2 regions of the Streptomyces sp. NPDC031418 genome follow, and region 2 is predicted to be linked to the other one. Evidence: riboswitches for the same ligand, from Rfam matches in the RefSeq annotation. Region 2 holds a riboswitch; the other holds the start of a gene.
What was found. Region 2 has a riboswitch for cobalamin ahead of nicT (Nickel transporter NicT). Riboswitches for the same ligand answer to the same signal wherever they lie in the genome.

Region 1: linked by a shared signal. The riboswitch ahead of ACZ5CZ_RS34110 (cobalamin biosynthesis protein) and the one ahead of nicT (Nickel transporter NicT) in region 2 are both predicted to bind cobalamin.

Annotation. Positions count from the first base shown of each region.
Region 1 is NZ_JBVIJC010000030.1:52,635-61,452, forward strand. Features, by position in the region: gene cobN (cobaltochelatase subunit CobN) at 1-1,137, opposite strand, end outside; gene ACZ5CZ_RS34105 (cobyric acid synthase) at 1,134-2,642, opposite strand; gene ACZ5CZ_RS34110 (cobalamin biosynthesis protein) at 2,639-3,583, opposite strand; cobalamin riboswitch at 3,700-3,842, opposite strand; gene ACZ5CZ_RS34115 (hypothetical protein) at 3,989-4,216, opposite strand; gene ACZ5CZ_RS34120 (inorganic phosphate transporter) at 4,258-5,511, opposite strand; gene ACZ5CZ_RS34125 (lysozyme) at 5,665-6,423, opposite strand; gene ACZ5CZ_RS34130 (class II aldolase/adducin family protein) at 6,677-7,363, shown strand; gene ACZ5CZ_RS34135 (alpha/beta hydrolase) at 7,469-8,596, shown strand; gene ACZ5CZ_RS34140 (hypothetical protein) at 8,766-8,818, shown strand, end outside.
Region 2 is NZ_JBVIJC010000009.1:326,399-335,216, reverse strand. Features, by position in the region: gene ACZ5CZ_RS15920 (ATP-binding protein) at 1-445, shown strand, start outside; gene ACZ5CZ_RS15915 (hypothetical protein) at 426-1,061, opposite strand; gene ACZ5CZ_RS15910 (Tat pathway signal protein) at 1,153-1,764, opposite strand; gene ACZ5CZ_RS15905 (hypothetical protein) at 1,990-3,006, shown strand; gene ACZ5CZ_RS15900 (glycoside hydrolase family 13 protein) at 3,071-4,735, opposite strand; gene ACZ5CZ_RS15895 (ArsR/SmtB family transcription factor) at 4,831-5,181, opposite strand; cobalamin riboswitch at 5,260-5,443, shown strand; gene nicT (Nickel transporter NicT) at 5,469-6,581, shown strand; gene ACZ5CZ_RS15885 (nucleoside hydrolase) at 6,602-7,567, opposite strand; partial or broken gene thrS (threonine--tRNA ligase) at 7,606-8,818, opposite strand, start outside.

The sequences.
Region 1 (8,818 bases), on a different contig from region 2:
GCCGTTGTCGGGGTAGCCGTCGACCCCGTACCCGGCGTCCCGGAGCGCGTCCAGCACCCGGACCGCCGAGGCGGGGGTGTCCAGACCGACCGCGTTGCCGACGCGGGAGTGCTTGGTCGGGTAGGCCGTGAAGACCAGCGCGATCTTCTTGTCCGGGTTCGGCTTGTGCTTCAGCCGGGCGTGGCGTACGGCGATCCCGGCCACCCGGGCGGCACGCTCGGGGTCGGCGACGTACACCGGGACCTCGTCCGGGCCCTGCTCCTTGAAGGAGAACGGCACGGTGATCAGCCGGCCGTCGAACTCCGGGATGGCGACCTGCATCGCCGCGTCCATGGGGGACAGGGCCGCGTCGGACTCGTCCCAGGCGGCCCGCGAGGAGGTGAGGCAGAGGCCTTGCAGCACCGGGATGTTCAGCTCGGCGAGCGCGCCGATGTCCCAGGCCTCCTCGTCGCCGCCCGCGGACGCCTGCGAGGCGTGGGTGCCGCCGGCCGCGAGCACGGTGGCCACCAGCGCGTCGGCCCGGCCCAGCAGCTCGTACAGCCCGGCGTCGGCACCGCGCAGCGAACCGCAGTAGACGGGCAGGGCGTTGGCTCCCTGCGCCTCGATCGCCTCGCACAGGGTGTCCACGAAGCCGGTGTTGCCGCTCAGCTCGTGCGCCCGGTAGAAGAGCACGCCCACGGTCGGACGGCCGTCCGCACGCTCGTACGAGCCGTGGACGCCGTACTCCGGCATCTTCCGCGGCTCCTCGAAGCCCTCGCCGGTCAGCAGCACGGTGTCCGACAGGAACCGGGACAGCTCCAGGAGGTTGGCGGGGCCGCCCTCGACCAGGTACTTCAGGGCCTCCGCGACGACACCGGCGGGCACCGAGGACTCGGCCATCAGCTCGGCGTCCGGCACGCTCTCGCCGCCCAGCAGCACGGTCGGGATCCCGGACGCCTTCAGCACGGCGAGCCCGTCCTCCCAGGCGCGCTTGCCGCCGAGCAGCCGTACGACCGCGAGGTCGGCGCCCCGGATCAGGCCGGGCAGCTCCTCGGTGACGTCGACCCGGGTCGGGTTGCCGATGCGGTAGCCGGCGCCGGAGGCCCGGGCCGCCAGCAGATCCGTGTCGGCGGTCGACAACAACAACACTGTGCTCATGCGGGCGCTCCCGGTGGAATGAAAGGCAGTCCTTGCGGCGCGCCCGACTCGATGAGCCGCCAGAGCGCGTCCGTGTCCGCGTGCTGTTCGATCAGGTCGCCGAGCCGGTCGAGCTGCTCCTCGCGCAGCGCGGCGAAGGAGGTGTCGGGGGCCGGCACGAAGCGGCGGCCCGCGGCGCCGGCCACCTCGCGCAGGAAGGCCCGCCGGAAGCCGTCCGACTCCAGCGAGCCGTGCCAGTGGGTGCCCCAGGTGTGGCCGACCCGGCAGCCGTCCAGGAAGGGCTCGCCGCCCTCGACGGTGGCCACCCCGTGGTGGATCTCGTACCCCTCGACCGGCTCGCCCAGGGCGTGCCCGCTGGGCCGGGTGAGGGTCTTCTCGCGGGCGAACCGCACCCGTACGGGCAGGAGTCCGAGGCCGTCCACCTGTCCCGTGCGGCTCTCGACCTCGTCCTCGATGTGCGCGCCGAGGATCTGGAAGCCGCCGCAGATGCCGAGGATCGGGCGTTCCTCGGCGGCCCTGCGCACGAGGGCGTCGGCGAGCCCGCGCTCGCGCAGCCACTCCAGCGCGCGCACGGTGCCGCGGGTGCCCGGGATCACCACGAGGTCGGCGTCGGCCAGCTCCTCGGGGCGGTCCACGAACCGCACCACCACGCCCGGTTCGGCGGCCAGCGCGTCCACGTCGGTGAAGTTGGACATCAGCGGGATCGCGCACACGGCGACCCGCAGCACGTCCGCGCCGAGCGGGGGAGTGACGGTGGACTCGCGGACCGTGCCCCGCAGGGACACCCGCAGCCCGTCCTCCTCGTCGATGCCGAGCCCGTGCCGGAAGGGCAGCACGCCGTACGTGCGCCGCCCGGTGAGGCCGTGCAGCATGTCCAGGCCGGGCTCCAGCAGGGAGACGTCCCCGCGGAACTTGTTGACCAGGAACCCGGCGACCAGTTCCTGGTCCTCGGGGGACAGCAGGGCGACCGTGCCGAAGAAGGAGGCGAAGACGCCCCCGCGGTCGATGTCCCCGACCACCAGCACGGGCAGCCGCGCGTTGCGGGCGATGCCCATGTTCACGATGTCGGTCCGGCGCAGGTTGATCTCCGCCGGGCTGCCCGCCCCCTCACAGATCACCGCGTCATACGTGCCCCGCAACTCGGCCAGGCAGTCCAGCACCGTGCCGAGCAGCTTCTGCTGCCGGCCGCCGTGGTAGCCGCGGGCGCTCAGTTCGCCGACGGGCTTGCCCATCAGCACCACCTGGCTGCTCTGTTCGCCGCCCGGCTTCAGCAGCACCGGGTTCATCAGCGCGGTCGGTTCGGTCCGGCAGGCCTGGGCCTGCATGGCCTGGGCCCGTCCGATCTCCGCGCCCTCCCGGGTGACGAAGGAGTTGAGGGACATGTTCTGCGCCTTGAACGGCGCGACCTTCACGCCCTGGCGCACCAGCCACCGGCAGATTCCGGCCGTCACGACGCTCTTGCCCGCGTCGGAGGTGGTGCCGGCGACGAGGAGACCACCGTTCACTTCCCGCGTCCCTTCACGATGAGGCGCGCGGCGGCCGTGACGCCGAGCGCGAGGAGGCCGACCCGGCGGGAGAGCCGTACGGCCCGGTCGATGTCGGTGACCCGGACCGCCCGTCCCGCGCCGCCGTTGAGCACGGGCCGGTGCTCGACCCGGCCGCCGTAGGAGAGGGTGCCGCCCAGCCGGACCCCGAGGGCGCCCGCGAAGGACGCCTCCACCGGGCCCGCGTTGGGGCTCGGGTGGCGGTGGGCGTCGGCCCGCCAGGCGCGCAGGGCACCGCGCGGATCGGGTCCGGCCGCGGCGGCGAGTACGGCGGTCAGCCGGGCGCCGGGCCAGCCGGCCACGTCGTCGAGGCGGGCGGAGGCCCAGCCGAAGCGCCGGTACCGGGGCGACGTGTGACCGACCATCGCGTCGAGGGTGTTGACCGCCCGGAACCCGAGCAGCCCGGGCACGCCGGCCACGGCGCCCCAGACCAGGGCGCCCACGACGGCGTCGGAGGTGTTCTCGGCGACCGACTCGACCACGGCCCGGGCTATCCCGTCGGCGTCCAGCGCCTGCGGGTCCCGGCCGCACAGGTGCGGCAGCCGCGCGCGGGCCGCCTCGACGTCGCCGCGCTCCAGGGCGCGCCCGATGGTGCGGGCCTCCCGGGCGAGCGAGGTGCCGCCGACGACCGACCAGGTGGCGGCGGCGGTCAGTGCGACGGAGAGGGCGCGGGAGGGGCGTACGGCGCGTGCGGCCGCCGTGCCGAGGGCGACGGCGCCACCGGCGCACACGACGGTGTGCAGGGCGCCCCAGCCGCGGTGGTCGTGCCACAACGCGCCTTCCACGGCCGCGGCGGCCCGTCCGAACGCGGCGACCGGATGGCCGCGGCGCGGATCGCCGAGGAGCAGGTCCCCGAGAAGGCCGGCGGCGGCGCCGTACGCGTAGCTGCGATCGGCACCCATCGGCTCAGCCGGCCGTCGGATCGGCAGCGGCCCCGGTACGGGTCCTGGTGCTCGGCCTTGTCCATCGGCAGCCCGGCATGGCGATCTATGTCCTCACTCAGGGTGTCCGCGCCCTGGTTCGACGAGATTCGGCGGTGAGAGTTCCTGGCTCCCGGGGTGTTCTTCCCCGGTGACAGTGGCGGGACCGCGCCGGATTCGCACCGGCTTCCTCTTCTGCCGCCGTACTTGGCCCGGGCAGTCCACCACGCGCCCGGAACGGCCGTCAACTCGCTGTTGACCTGCATGGGGAGAGTGTGCCGATCCCCACATTGGGGGGTGGGAGGGGAGCGGGAGACACGGCGGGAGAGGGCATGAAAAAGGCTCCCCTCCGCGGTGCGGGGAGGGGAGCCTTCGGAAGGTCCGCGGTCAGGCCTTGGCGACGATCAGGTAGATCCCGTACGCCACCGCCGCCGCGCAGGCCGCGAAGCTCAGGTAGGCGCCGGTGACGGCGAGGGCGGCGGAGTCGCCCTGCGCGGTGGCCCGCTCGCGGTGGGCCAGGCCCTTGATGCCGAGGCTGAACAGGGCCACCAGGCCCACGGTGACCACGAGGCTGACGCCGAAGACGGAGCCGATGGCCGCCCAGTCGATCTTCATGGGGTTGCTTCCTTCGGTAACCGGTAACCGGGGTGACCGGGTCAGACGGTGGCGGCCGGCGGAACCGCCGGGGCGACCGGGGTGGGCTCGGCGGCGGGGGACGCGATGGTGGCCGTCAGGTCCTCGGTGATCTGGCCCGCCGGGGGCGGGGTCACGGCGGCGATGGCGGTGGTCACCACGCCGGCCGGCTCACCGGTCTCCTCGACCACGTTGGTGTGGTCGACGACCTCGCGGCGGGAGATCTTCCAGATGGCGGCGCTCGAGGCGACCAGGAAGACGGCGACGGCGGCGGTGCCCCAGTCGCCCAGCTCCGTGACGGCCTCGGCACCCGCGCCGACCAGCGCGGCGGCCGGCAGGGTCAGCACCCAGGCCACGGCCATCCGGGTCGCGGTGGACCAGCGGACCACTCCGCCCTTGCGGCCGAGGCCCGCGCCCATCACCGAGCCGGAGACGACATGCGTGGTGGAGAGGGAGAAGCCGAGGTGCGAGGAGGTCAGGATGGCGGTGGCGGCGCTGGTCTGCGCGGCGAAGCCCTGGCGCGGCTCCAGCTCGGTCAGGCCCGTGCCCATGGTGCGGATGATGCGCCAGCCGCCGATGTAGGTGCCGAGCGCGATGGCCAGGCCCGCGGAGAGGATCACCCAGACCGGCGGGTTGGAGCCGGGGGCGAGGGAGCCGCCCGCGACCAGCGCGAGGGTGATGACGCCCATGGTCTTCTGCGCGTCGTTGGTGCCGTGGGCGAGGGAGACCAGGCCGGCGGAGGCGATCTGGCCGGCGCGGTAGCCCTTGCGGGTGGCCTGGCTGTCGTCGCCGCCGCCGACGCCGTAGGAGAAGCGGGTCGCCAGCATCGAGGCGAGGCCCGCCACGACCGGGGCGGCGACCGCCGGGAGGATCACCTTGGTGACCAGGACGTCACCGTGCACGGCGCCGAAGCCCGCGGAGGCCACGGCGGCACCGATCAGGCCGCCCATCAGGGCGTGCGAGGAGCTGGAGGGGAGGCCCACCAGCCAGGTCAGCAGGTTCCAGAGGATCGCGCCGACCAGGGCGGCGAAGATGACCTCGGGACGGATGCCGGTCTCGTCGACGAGACCCTTGGAGATCGTGTTGGCGACCTCCACCGAGAGAAAGGCGCCGGCCAGGTTGAGGACGGCGGACATGGTCACCGCGAGCTTGGGCTTGAGTGCGCCTGTCGAGATGGTCGTGGCCATCGCGTTCGCGGTGTCGTGGAAACCGTTCGTGAAATCGAACGCGAGAGCGGTTACCACCACAATCGCGAGGATCAGCGAGAAGCTTTCCATTTACCCAGGCAATCGTTCGAGGTCGTTGGCTGGATGAACGTAGGCAACCTGGGTGAACGGAAGATGAACTGAGACGGGCTTGACGGTGTCCTGATCGAGGGAGTGGGGTCCCGTTTGCCGCCTTCGACCCCGCTCACCCCAGTCGCCCCTTGGCTACCAGCCTCGGGCGAAGGAACGCAGCCGGGCCGCCGAGCCGTGAAAGAGATTCTGGTCACCCGGCAGCCCGCCCCGGGTGCCGTACTGCCAGAACGTCCAGTCCTGCCAGCCGCCGGGCAGTTCCCCCGGCCCCGAGCTGCCGTGCCGGGCGATCCACAGCGGGTGCCGCGCGGCGAAGGCGTCGCTGTCGCCGGTGCACATCCGCCACCACTCGGCGGTCGTGTAGATCACCGGGGGGCGGCCGGTCTCCTGCTCGACCTCGTCGCTGAACGACCGGATCCAGTGCACCATCCTCCGGTTGCTCAGCCCGTAGCACGGATGCCTGTGGTCGTACGGGTTGTATTCGATGTCGAGCGCGGGCGGCAGGGTCCAGCCGTCGGCCCGCCAGTCGCCGCCGTGGTGCACGAAGAACTCGGCCTGCCGGACGCCGGAGGACCGGTCCGGCCGGGCGAAGTGGTACGCGCCGCGCACCAGGCCCGAGCGGTACGCACCGTCGTATTGCTCGGCGAAGTAGGGGTTGCGGTAGCCGGTGGACTCGGTCGCCTTCACGTAGACGAACCGGGCGCCCTTGTCGAGCGCCGTGGGCCAGTCCACATGCTCCTGGTGGGACGACACGTCGTGGCCCTGGGGCAGTGCCGTGGCCCACTTCGGCGGTCCGGCCGAGGCGGTCGCGGTGCCGGCGAGGGCGAGCGCGGCCGTGGCCGCCGCGAGGACACCGGCGCGGCGACGGAGAAGAGTGCGTGCACGAGCAGCCATGCGTCTCCCCGGGGTCGCGGACGGGAGGGCCGTCCGGCGGGCAAGCGGGCAAGAGGGACCAGTCAAGACCCGTTGATCAACAGATCCGCGCCGATACGGCGCGTTTCGCACCGATATCCGCCCGTTCGGACGCGTGACGGCCGGCTCATGCGCTGGCCTGGGGCCGTCGATCTGTGGCCGGCCGGTGGCCGATGTACGGCCCGAAGCCGCCGCCCGGCCACCGCCCGGCCGGACCGACTGGCAGGATCGCCGCATGGCGGAACAGCGGCAGAACACGGAACAGCCACCGCGGCAGTCGGCGGAGCCGGGGCGGGTCTGGGCGGACGTCGTCGCGGCGGCACGCCGGACCGTCGCCGACGGACTGGTGGTCGGCACCTCCGGCAATGTCTCGGCGCGGGTCGGCGACCTGGTGCTGGTGACCCCGTCGGGCGTGCCCTACGACCGGCTCACCCCGGACGACATCACCGGCGTCGACCTCACCGGGCGCCAGGTGCTCGGCACCCGGGTGCCGACCAGCGAGCTGCCCATGCACCTCGCCGTATACCGCGCCACCGACGCCCGCGCCATCGTCCACACCCACGCCGTGCACGCCACCGCGGTCTCCACGCTGGTACCGGAGCTGCCCCCGATCCACTACATGACCGCCGCCCTCGGCGGACCCGTCCGGGTCGCCCCCTACGCGGCCTACGGCAGCGAGGAACTGGCCGGCCATGTGCTGCGCGCCCTCGCCGGCCGCTCCGGCTGCCTGCTGCGCAACCACGGCACGCTCACCTACGGCGCCGACCTCGACCAGGCCTACGACCGCACCGCCCAGCTGGAGTGGATGTGCCGGGTCTGGCTGACGGCCTCCTCGGTCCCGGGGTTGACCCCGACCCTGCTCACCGAAGCGCAGCTCGGCGAGGCCGCGTCCCGGCTGGAGGGCTACGGCCGGCGCCCCTGACCCCGCCCCCTCTCCGCACTTTCTCCCCGCCTCTTCCCCGCCTTTTCCTCGCCGTGTCCGGGCCTTCCACTGGCCGGGGACCGCGAGCGCCGGGACACTGGACCCGTGCGCCCAGTCAAAGCGACCGCCACCGCGGTGACCGCCGTTCTCGCCGCCGGCGCGGCATCCGTGGCCGCCGGCCGGCTGGCCAGCGACGCCGCGCTGAAGGCCCCCGCCGGCCGCCCGCTGCCCACCGAGCCCCGCCTCACCGTGCACAGCACGGCCGCCGGCCGGATATCCCTCACCCGCGATCTCGCCTCCCTGCGCCCCGGCACCTACGGCCTCGCGGGCGACGGCTCCCATGCGGTCGTCGGACCCGTCCTGACCACGGCCCGGCACAGCGTCGACACCGTCGTGCGCCGCCTGGAGGGCGTCACCCACGGCAGCCTCGACCCCGGCGACTCGGTCTGGCTCACCCCGAACCTGTACGTCGGCAACCCGCGCGGCGCCCTCGGCCTCGACCACGCCGACGTGGACGTCCCCGGCGAACTCGGTCCCCTGCCCGCCTGGTTCCTGCCCGGCAGCCGGGACATCTGGGTGATCGCCGTGCACGGGCTCGGCACCACCCGCGAACACACCATGAACCTCATGGGCTTCCTGCACGCCCGCCGGCTGCCGGTGCTCGCCCTCGCCTACCGCGGCGACCTCGGCGCCCCCCACCCGCCGGACGGCCTCAACCACCTCGGCGAGTCCGAGTGGCGGGACGTGGACGCGGCGATCCGCTACGCGGTGCGGTACGGCGCCCGCCGCGTGGTGCTGCTCGGCTGGTCCACCGGCGCCACGATGGCCCTGCGCGCCGCCGAGCACTCCGCCGTGCGCGACCGCATCGCCGGGCTGGTCCTGGACTCGCCGGTCCTCAGCTGGGAGGCCACGCTGCGCGCCCTCGCCCAGGCCCGGAACACCCCGCAGCCGCTGCTGCCGCTCGCGGTGCGGGCCGCGCAGGGCCGGGCCGGGCTGCACGCCGACCAGGCCACCGGGGCGGGCGACCCGGAGCGGCTCGCCGTACCGACGCTGATCATGCACGGCCCGGGGGACCAGGTGGCGCCCTGGGCGTTCTCCCGCCGCCTCGCCGCCCGCCGCCCCGACAAGGTCGCCCTGCACACCGTGGCGGACGCGCCCCACGCGGCGATGTGGAACCCCGACCCGGAGGAGTACGAGGAACGCCTGCGCCGCTTCCTCACCCCACTGATGTGACCCGCGGGGAAAGGTCCGGGGGCGTTCCGTTTAACGCTGTACCGATGGCTTGAAGGAGTCTTCACGGCCGCTCCCGCTCCCCGTGCCGGGGCCGGTGCGTTGGCCAGCTCCGTCGCCCGCCGTGACATTCCGTTTGGGTTTTCGGACCGTCAACCGGAAGACTGCCCCCGTGACGTCCCGTATCCCGCGCGACTCCAGGCTTCGACTCGTCCGACCCCGACC
Region 2 (8,818 bases):
CCTGACCGGCCCTGTGCCCGGGTACGTGCAGACCCTGCCGCTGGACCCGACGGCGGCAGCGGTGGCGCGGCTGAGCGTCCGCACGGCGCTGGCGTGCTGGGGCCTGGAGCACATGACGGATGACGTCGTACTCGTCGTCTCCGAGCTGGTGACGAACGTTGTTCAGCATGCGCGCCCGGCGTCCCCGCTGCCGGATGATCCGGGCACCTGCCGTCTGACGCTGGAACACCCGGACGCAGGAACCGTGTGGGTGTCGGTCGCGGACGCGTCCGGCCGCCGGGCTGTACGGCGTCCGGCTGACGACTACGCCGAGTCCGGCCGGGGGCTGGCGGTGGTGGACGCCCTGGCGTCCCGCTGGCTGGTCCAGCCGTCCCGGAAGGGCAAGACGGTGTGGGCCGAGCTGAAGGCGACCGGCTCGGCTGTGCTCAGTGGCGTGGGCGGCTGAACCAGGCCACGCCGTCCTTCTGAACCATGAAGACGATCAGCAGAACACCAGCGGCCAGCTCTACGAGGGCTGCCATGACGACGGCGGTGGGGGCGATGCCGGCAGTGAGGCCGAGCGTGTAGGTGCCGACGACGCAGTGCCAGGCGCCGTAGACGATCGTGCCGATCCGGAGGGCGGTGCCGCCCTTGCCGAATCGTGTGGCGAGCACGAGCGCGAGGGCCGCGTAGACGACACCCTGGAGCATCCCGGACTGCGCAACCGCCATCTGCACTGCCGCGTCCCGCTCCGCCTCCTCGACAGCGGGGGCATGGGACCACCAGGACCCGCTGTAAGGATCGAGAGCGCTCTGCGCCGCCTCGGCCTGAGCGAGCGCAGTCAGGCCCAGAACGATCAGGAAGCCCGCCAGCAGGAACAGGACGATGCGAGCCGCCCTGACCCGCTGCGGCATCTCCACGGAGCCGCCGGCATACGCCGACTGCTGCGCGTACCCGAAGCCCCGCGGCATCTGCGGCCGCGGAGGGTAACTCGGCGGAGGCGGCATGTACGAGAAGCCGAACCCCGGCTGCCGGCCCGAAAGGTTGCTCCGCTCGGGCTCCGGGCGCGGTACCTCGTTCATGAAATTCGTTCTCCTTCGATGTCTGAGGTGGTGAGGGCTCGTGCCGCGGGACAGAAGCCCTCACCGAAGAGCGGCACGTGCTGATCGGCCCTCAGTACGTGCGGGCCTTCTCCCAGCCGCGCGCGTTGTCCAGCGTGGTCGCGAAGTAGTTCCTGGGCGGGACGGTCTGACCGTCGGGCAGGTTCTTGCTGCTGAGGGCGGGGCTGTACTTGCGGAAGATCGCGATCGACTTCGTGAGGCAGTTGTTGAAGCCGATGTCGTAGCCGTTGTTCTTCATGTTGTCGAAGGTGCGCTGCGCGGCCTTGAGGTCACCACTGGCCGTGTTGATGCACCGGTAGGCGTCGTAGTAGCCCGCCCGGTGGTGGCCGTCCCGCTTGATGCTCCTGCGGAGCCCGTCCCAGGTGCCGCCCTTGATCCAGCTGCCGTTGTAGTCGCCGGCCGCAATGTGCAGCTTGCCCTTGTAGCCCTCGGTGGCGCCCCAGATCCAGTGGTTGGTGTTCCGCGGGTCGCGGATCGACCAGGCGACGTGACCGTACGTCCGGCCGGCGATTCGGGCGCCCTCCTTGTCCAGGAAGAGGCACACCCGGCCGCCCGTGGCGGCTTCGGCCGTGGCAGGGGTGACGAGCGGTGCGGCGGTCGCCGTGAGCACGGCCGCGAGGAGGGTGAGGACTGTGCGATGCTTTCGGGTCGTCGATCGGGTCATGGCAGAACTCCGCTCCTGCGTAGGTGGGTTGAGGGCGGATCAGCACTGTCGGCGTCCGCCGCATTCCACTTTCGGGAGTGCCGGAAGCCTGCTCCAGACCCTTCGCCCGGCAGGTGCTTGCAGTGCACGGTGCACACGCTCTGACCTGCTGTTTCACTAGCGCAGTGCAAGCTCTGGGTGGGAGGAGAAGTAGCGGTGAGGGAACCAGGGGAGTCCTTCGAAGGGTTGGCGCACGCCCTCGTCCAGGCCCTGGATGAGTGGCGCGACTGCCTTCAGCAGGTGATGGAGGGGGCTGGGCCCTCCCGTTCGGGGCTGCTCGCCCGGCTGAGGGACGCGGACCCGAAGATCGACAACCCTCTCCTGGGGCATTGGCTGCTCGGCCGCGATCAGCTGCTCGGCGAGAACAAGAGATCCAGCCGTCTGCCGACCGTCCAGGACACCGCCCGGATTGTGGCGGCCTTCCGGGACGATGCAGCGCCCCAACGCGAGCGGCTGATGGGGATCGCCCGGCGGATCGAATTCCACAAGACCGAGCTACAGAAGATCAAAGGCCACCAATGGCGCAGTGCGGTAGTCAACGCGCTCAAGGCTCCCGAGCCGCCCGCCGACGAATCGGCTCCGCCGCGGACGATCGCGGATCCTCCTGCCCTTGCCGCCTCCCGCTCATGGAAGCGGCCGGCCGGCGTCGCTGCGGGCGTCGGCCTGCTGATCGTTCTGGGAGTCGCTGCGAGGGGATGGTCGGGGTCGACCGAGCAGGGCGGTCAGGCCGAGCCTTCCTCCAGCCCAGCGACATCCGCCGCGGGAACGACTGCCCAGCCCAGTGACGCGCTGGGGGGAGACAGCCGCTGTTCTCCGCCCAAAGCCGGTCCGTCCGGTGTTCATCTGCGTGCCTGCGCGAAGGTCCAGCACGACAAGGTGGCTTTCGCCCTCAAGGTCGACAATCCCACGGCCTCCGCCGCGCACGTCACGGTCAAGGTGGCTGGTTTCTGGGCAGGAGCGGGTCACGACTGTATGCCCGGGCCCTCCACCAGCCACATCACCGTTGAACCGGGCACCACGTTCACCACCGATCCGGCCCTCTGCGGGACCGCACGCCAGGACGCCCCGCTGGCCTATCAGGGGGAGGCATACATTGCCGCAGGTGACGGGCAGGAGTGGACGGGCCACGCGTGGTCTCCCCGCGCCAACGTCTACGCGGACCGGGGAACCTTGTGGCGGTGCGGTGGCGATGTGCCGTGCTAGGAAGCCTCAGTTACCTCCCCATCTCTCACAACCAGCCTGACGATCGGATGCTCGGAAAGGCCCCCTAGCCGAGCCAGACCGTGGTGTCCGGGGGTAGGTCCCGGGGGCCGGGTCCGGGGGTGGGGGTGCTGGTCAGGAGGATTTCGCCCGGGGGGAGCGGTACCGGGTGGTCCGTGAGGTTGGTGACGCAGCGCCAGGTGGCGGTGCGGGTGAAGTCCAGGACCCCGGCCGGGGTGCCCGGCGTCCAGGTCAGTTCCTCGCCCTCCAGCAGTTTGCGGCGCAGCCGGAGGGCGGTGCGGTACAGCTCCAGGGTGCTGCCCTCCGTACCGGCCTGTGCCTCGACGGCGTACGACGCGAAGGACGGCGGCTGCGGCAGCCAGCCGGCGCCCGGCCCGAAGCCGTACGAGGGTCCGGTCGTCGTCCACGGCAGCGGCACCCGGCAGCCGTCGCGGCCCTTGCGGACATGGCCGGTCTGCTCCCAGATCGGGTCCTGGAGCACCTCGGCGGGCAGCTCGGCGGCCTCCGGCAGGCCCAGTTCCTCGCCCTGGTAGAGGTAGGCCGCACCGGGCAGCGCCAGCATCAGCAGGGTCGCGGCGCGGGCCCGGCGCAGTCCGGCCGCCGGGTCGATCGCGGGCGCGGTGCCGCCGGACAGCAGCCAGGCGCCGGGGTCGGTGCCGGGCGGCAGCATGAGCCGGGAGGCGTGCCGGACCACGTCGTGGTTGGAGAGCACCCAGGTGGCGGCGGCCCCGGCCGCGCGGGCGGTGGCCAGCTCCTCGGTGATCACCCGGCGCAGCTCCCCGGCGTCCCACCGGGCCTCCAGGTACTCGAAGTTGAAGGCCTGGCCCAGCTCGTCCGGGCGTGCGTACCGGGCCCGGCGGGCGCCCGGCACCCAGGCCTCGGCGACGGCGCAGCGCGGCGGGTGGTAGGCGTCGAAGACCTTGCGCCAGTCGCGGTAGGTCTCGTGCACCTCGTCCCGGTCCCAGTAGGGGTGGCTGCCCGGCTCCACCCGCAGCAGGGCCTCCTCGCCGGTCGCGCCGATACCGCCGATGTCCCGCAGCGGTTCGGAGAGGTCCTTGGCGAGGCCGTGGGCGACGTCGATGCGGAAGCCGTCGACGCCCCGGTCGGCCCAGAACCGCAGGGTGGCCCGGAAGTCGGCGCGTACGTCCTCGTGCTCCCAGTTCAGATCGGGCTGCTCTGCGGCGAAGAGGTGCAGGTACCAGGCGCCGTCGGGCACCCGCCGCCAGGCGCTGCCGCCGAACACGGACTGCCAGTCGGAGGGCGGCAGTTCGCCGCGCTCGCCCCGGCCGGGCCGGAAGACGTACCGGTCGCGGGCCGGTGAGCCGGGCCCGGCCCGCAGCGCCTCCTGGAACCAGGGATGCAGATGCGAGGTGTGGTTCGGCACGATGTCCACGACGACCTTCAGCCCGAGCCGGTGCGCCTTCGCGACCAGGGCGTCGAAGTCGTCCAGGGTGCCGAGCCGGGGGTCGACGTCCCGGTGGTCGGCGACGTCGTAGCCGCCGTCGGCGAGTTCGGAGGGGTAGAAGGGGCTGAGCCACAGGGCGTCCGCGCCCAGCTCGGCGAGATGCTCCAGGCGCTCGGTGATGCCGCGCAGATCACCGAGGCCGTCACCGTCGGCGTCGGCGAAGCTGCGCGGATAGACCTGGTAGATGACGGCCTGCCGCCACCAGTCGGGGTTCCGGGAGGAGAGGTCCGGCGAGGACTCTGCCATACGGGCCATACGGGCTCCCTTTCGGAAGGACGACAGGAGAGAGCCTGTCCACATTGCCCGGAAAAGCAACCTTCAGCGGCGAGGTGCGCCGCGTTTCACTCCCCGCAGTGCTCCAACAAGCCCCGCACCCGCTGGTCCACCACCCGGTAGCGGACCACCCGCCCCTCCTTCTCCCCCGCCACCACGCCCGCCGCACGCAGCAGCCGCAGCGCCTGGGAGACCGCCGGGTCGTTCATGCCCGTGGCGACGGCCAGGTCCGAGACGGCGAGCGGCCCGGTGTGGTGCAGGGCCAGCAGCAGGGCGAGCCGGTTGGGATCGGCGAGCAGCGAGAAGCGGTCGGCCCAGGCGCGCAGACGGCCCGCGTCGCCGATGGCGGCGATCGCGTCGCACACCCGGTGGCCGTCGATGGTGCGACGGTCGGCGCGGTCGGCAGGCACGAGATGCATGCCCACATCCTCGCAGGCCGGTATGTGATCTTGAATACCTGCCCGGTTGTGCAGCTATGCAGGAGATGGTCGGGCCCCCTACGGTGGGCGGGCCGTGGTGCTCGGGAAGTCGATGAGAGATCGACGCGGCCCTCGCCACTGTGATCGGGGAGTTCCCGTCCCGTCCGGCATCCGCCGGGCCACTGGTCGTACGACCGGGAAGGCAGGGGCGACGAACGCACGACCCGTAAGCCAGGAGACCGGCCACGGCACTGATGAAGGATCCACGAGGTGCTGGAGCTGACCGTATGAACCTGCCCGGAACCACCCTGCCCGCGTCCGACAAGGCGGCCTTCCGCTGGCAGCGCGAGGACACGGTCAGGACGGCCGGACTGCTCGCGGTGATCGTCGCCCTGCACGTCGTCGCCTTCGGCATCCTCTTCCTGCTCGTCGCCCCCGGGCACTACAAGGTGGGCCGGGACGTCTTCGGCGTCGGTCTCGGCATCACCGCCTACACCCTCGGCATGCGGCACGCCTTCGACGCCGACCACATCGCCGCGATCGACAACACCACCCGCAAGCTGATGGCCGACGGCAAGCGGCCGGTGTCGGTGGGCTTCTGGTTCGCCCTCGGCCACTCCAGCGTGGTGGTGCTGCTGGCGCTGCTCATCGCCGGCGGCACCCGGTTGGCGGGCACGGTGACCAGCGAGAAGTCCACCACCCACCAGGTGCTCGGCTTCATGGGTACGACGGTCGCCGGCGCCTTCCTCTACCTGATCGCGGCCCTCAACCTGGTCGCCCTGCTGGGCATCCTGCGGGTCTTCCGGTCGATGCGCGCGGGCACCTTCGACGAGCGGGAGCTGGAACGGCAGCTGGACTCGCGCGGGTTCATGAACCGCTTCCTCGGCCGGCTGACCAGGTCCGTCTCCCGCCCCGGCCAGATGTACCCGGTGGGCTTCCTGTTCGGCCTCGGCTTCGAGACGGCCACCGAGGTCACGCTGATGGTGATGGCGGGCTCGGGCGCGGCCGCGGGCCTGCCCTGGTACGCGATCCTGTGCCTGCCGCTGCTCTTCACCGCCGGGATGTGCCTGTTCGACACGCTCGACGGCACGTTCATGAACTTCGCCTACCAGTGGGCGTTCTCGCACCCGGTCCGCAAGGTGTTCTACAACCTCACCATCACCGGGCTGTCCATCGCCGTCGCCTTCTTCATCGGCACGATCGAGCTGGTGGGCGTGGTCCACGACAAGCTGGACCTGCGCGACTCCGTCACCGGCTGGATCGCCGGGGTGAACCTGGACAGCGCCGGTTACGTCATCGTCGGCCTGTTCGTGGTGGTGTGGGCGGCGGCGCTGGCGTACTGGAGGTTCGCGCGGGTGGAGGAACGCTGGACGGCGCGCGCCTCCACCCTGTCCGACTAGGGCCCTCTTAAAAGGAGGCCCTAGCGTTCGACCGTCTCCAGGTACAGCTTCACGAACCGGTCCACGTCGACGTCCAACGCCACGTCCACCAGGGCCTGTTCGCGGGCCTCACCGTGGATCTCGGACTCGCCCGGCCGGGGCCGGCGGTCCACGATGGTCTGGCCGCGGCCCGGGCCGGGGGCCAGGGAGACCTCCACCGGGAGGCGGCGGGTGACGATGCCCTGCGGGTCGGCGACCGCGCACACCGCGCCCGCGTCGCCGAGGCCGCCCGCCTCCTCCGCCTCCGGCTCCTCGCCCTGCGTGGTCGGCCGGTGCGCGAGCAGCTCGCCGGCCAGCCGGGTGCCGGGCTCGCTGCTGGCGCGCAGCCGGTGCACGTCCGGGGTGTCCACCACCACCCGCATGAAGACGTCCAGGCCGTACATGGTGATCGGTACCCCGGCGGTGAGCAGGATCGCCGCCGCCTCCGGGTCGTGCCAGACGTTGAACTCGGCGACCGGTGTGGCGTTCCCGGTGGCGACCGCCCCGCCCATGAACACGATCCGCTCGATGTTGCGGGTCACCTCGGGGTGGGTGCGCAGCAGCAGGGCGATGTTGGTGAGCGGCGCGGTGGGGATCAGGGTGACCGGGCGCGGGGAGGCCAGGATCTCCCGGCGCAGCAGCGTGATCGCGTCCACGTCGGCGGCGGTGCGGGACGGCGCGGGCAGGCCGAGGTCGCCCATGCCGTCGGCGCCGTGCACATGCTGCGCCGGCCGGGCGGGCTCCAGCAGCGGGCGCTCGGCACCCCGGCCCACCGGGATGTCCGGGGCGCCCGCCTGCTCCAGCACGGTGAGGGTGTTGCGGACCACGCCGTCGACGTCGGTGTTCCCGGCGACACAGGTCACCGCCCGCAGGTCCAGTCCCGGGTGGCGGACGGCGAACAGCAGGGCCAGGGCGTCGTCCACGCCGGTGTCGCAGTCGATGATCACGGGGATGGGCTGACCGGTCACAGCTGACTCCTTCGTCGTACCGACGTTCAAACCCTAGATCAGGTCCACAGCTCCGCGCCGCGCGCACGCACCCGCTCGCCGATCCGCCGCAGCAGCTCCGGCACCGGCAGCTCGCCCGGGCGCCGCCCGTCCCGCAGCCGTACGGCCGCCAGCCCGGCGTCCGCCTCCCGCGCGCCGATCACCGCCTGGTACGGCACCAGGCGCGCCGCCCGGATCCGGGCGCCCAGGGTGCCCTGCTCGGGCCCGGCCAGCTCGGCCCGCAGCCCGGCCTCCCGGGCCCGTGCGACCGCCTCCGCGGCCTGTGCCACCTGCTCCTCGGCGACCGGCAGCACCACCAGCTGCACCGGGGCCAGCCAGGCCGGGAAGGCCCCGCCGTGGGCCTCCACGAGATGGGCGACGGCCCGCTCCACGCTGCCGATGACGCTGCGGTGCACCATCACGGGCCGGTGCTTCGCGCCGTCCGGGCCGATGTAGTGCAGGTCGAAGCGGGCGGGCTGGTGGAAGTCGATCTGCACGGTGGACAGGGTGGACTCGCGGCCCGCCGGGTCGGCGATCTGCACGTCGATCTTCGGGCCGTAGAAGGCGGCCTCCCCCTCGGCCTCCTCGTGCTCGATCCCGGCCTCGGCGAGCACCTCCCGCAGCATCCCGGTGGCCCGCCGCCACAGCTCGGGATCGGCGACGTACTTCCCGCCCGCCCCGGGCAGCGACAGCCGGTGGCGTACGGCACGGATGCCGAGGTCGGCGTAGGCGCGGGCGATCAGCCGCAGCGCGTCGCGGGCCTCCTGCACGGCCTGGTCCAGGGTGCAGAAGATGTGCGCGTCGTTCAGCTGGATGGCCCGGACCCGGGTCAGCCCGCCGAGCACACCGGACAGCTCGGCCCGGTACATGGGCCCCAACTCGGCGATGCGCAGCGGCAGTTCGCGGTAGCTGTGGGAGCGGGAGCGGTAGATCAGGGCGTGGTGGGGGCAGAGGCTGGGCCGCAGCACGACCTCGTCCTCGCCGACTTGCATGGGCGGGTACATGTCGTCGCTGTAGTGGTCCCAGTGCCCGGAGATCTCGTACAGCTCGCGTTTGCCGAGCACCGGCGAGTACACGTGCCGGTAGCCGGCGGCGCGCTCCGCGTCCCGGATGTACTCCTCCAGGGTGTGCCGGACCACCGCCCCGTCGGGCAGCCAGTACGGCAGGCCCGCGCCCATCAGCGGGTCGGTGTCGAACAGGTCCAGGTCACGGCCGAGCCGGCGGTGGTCGTGC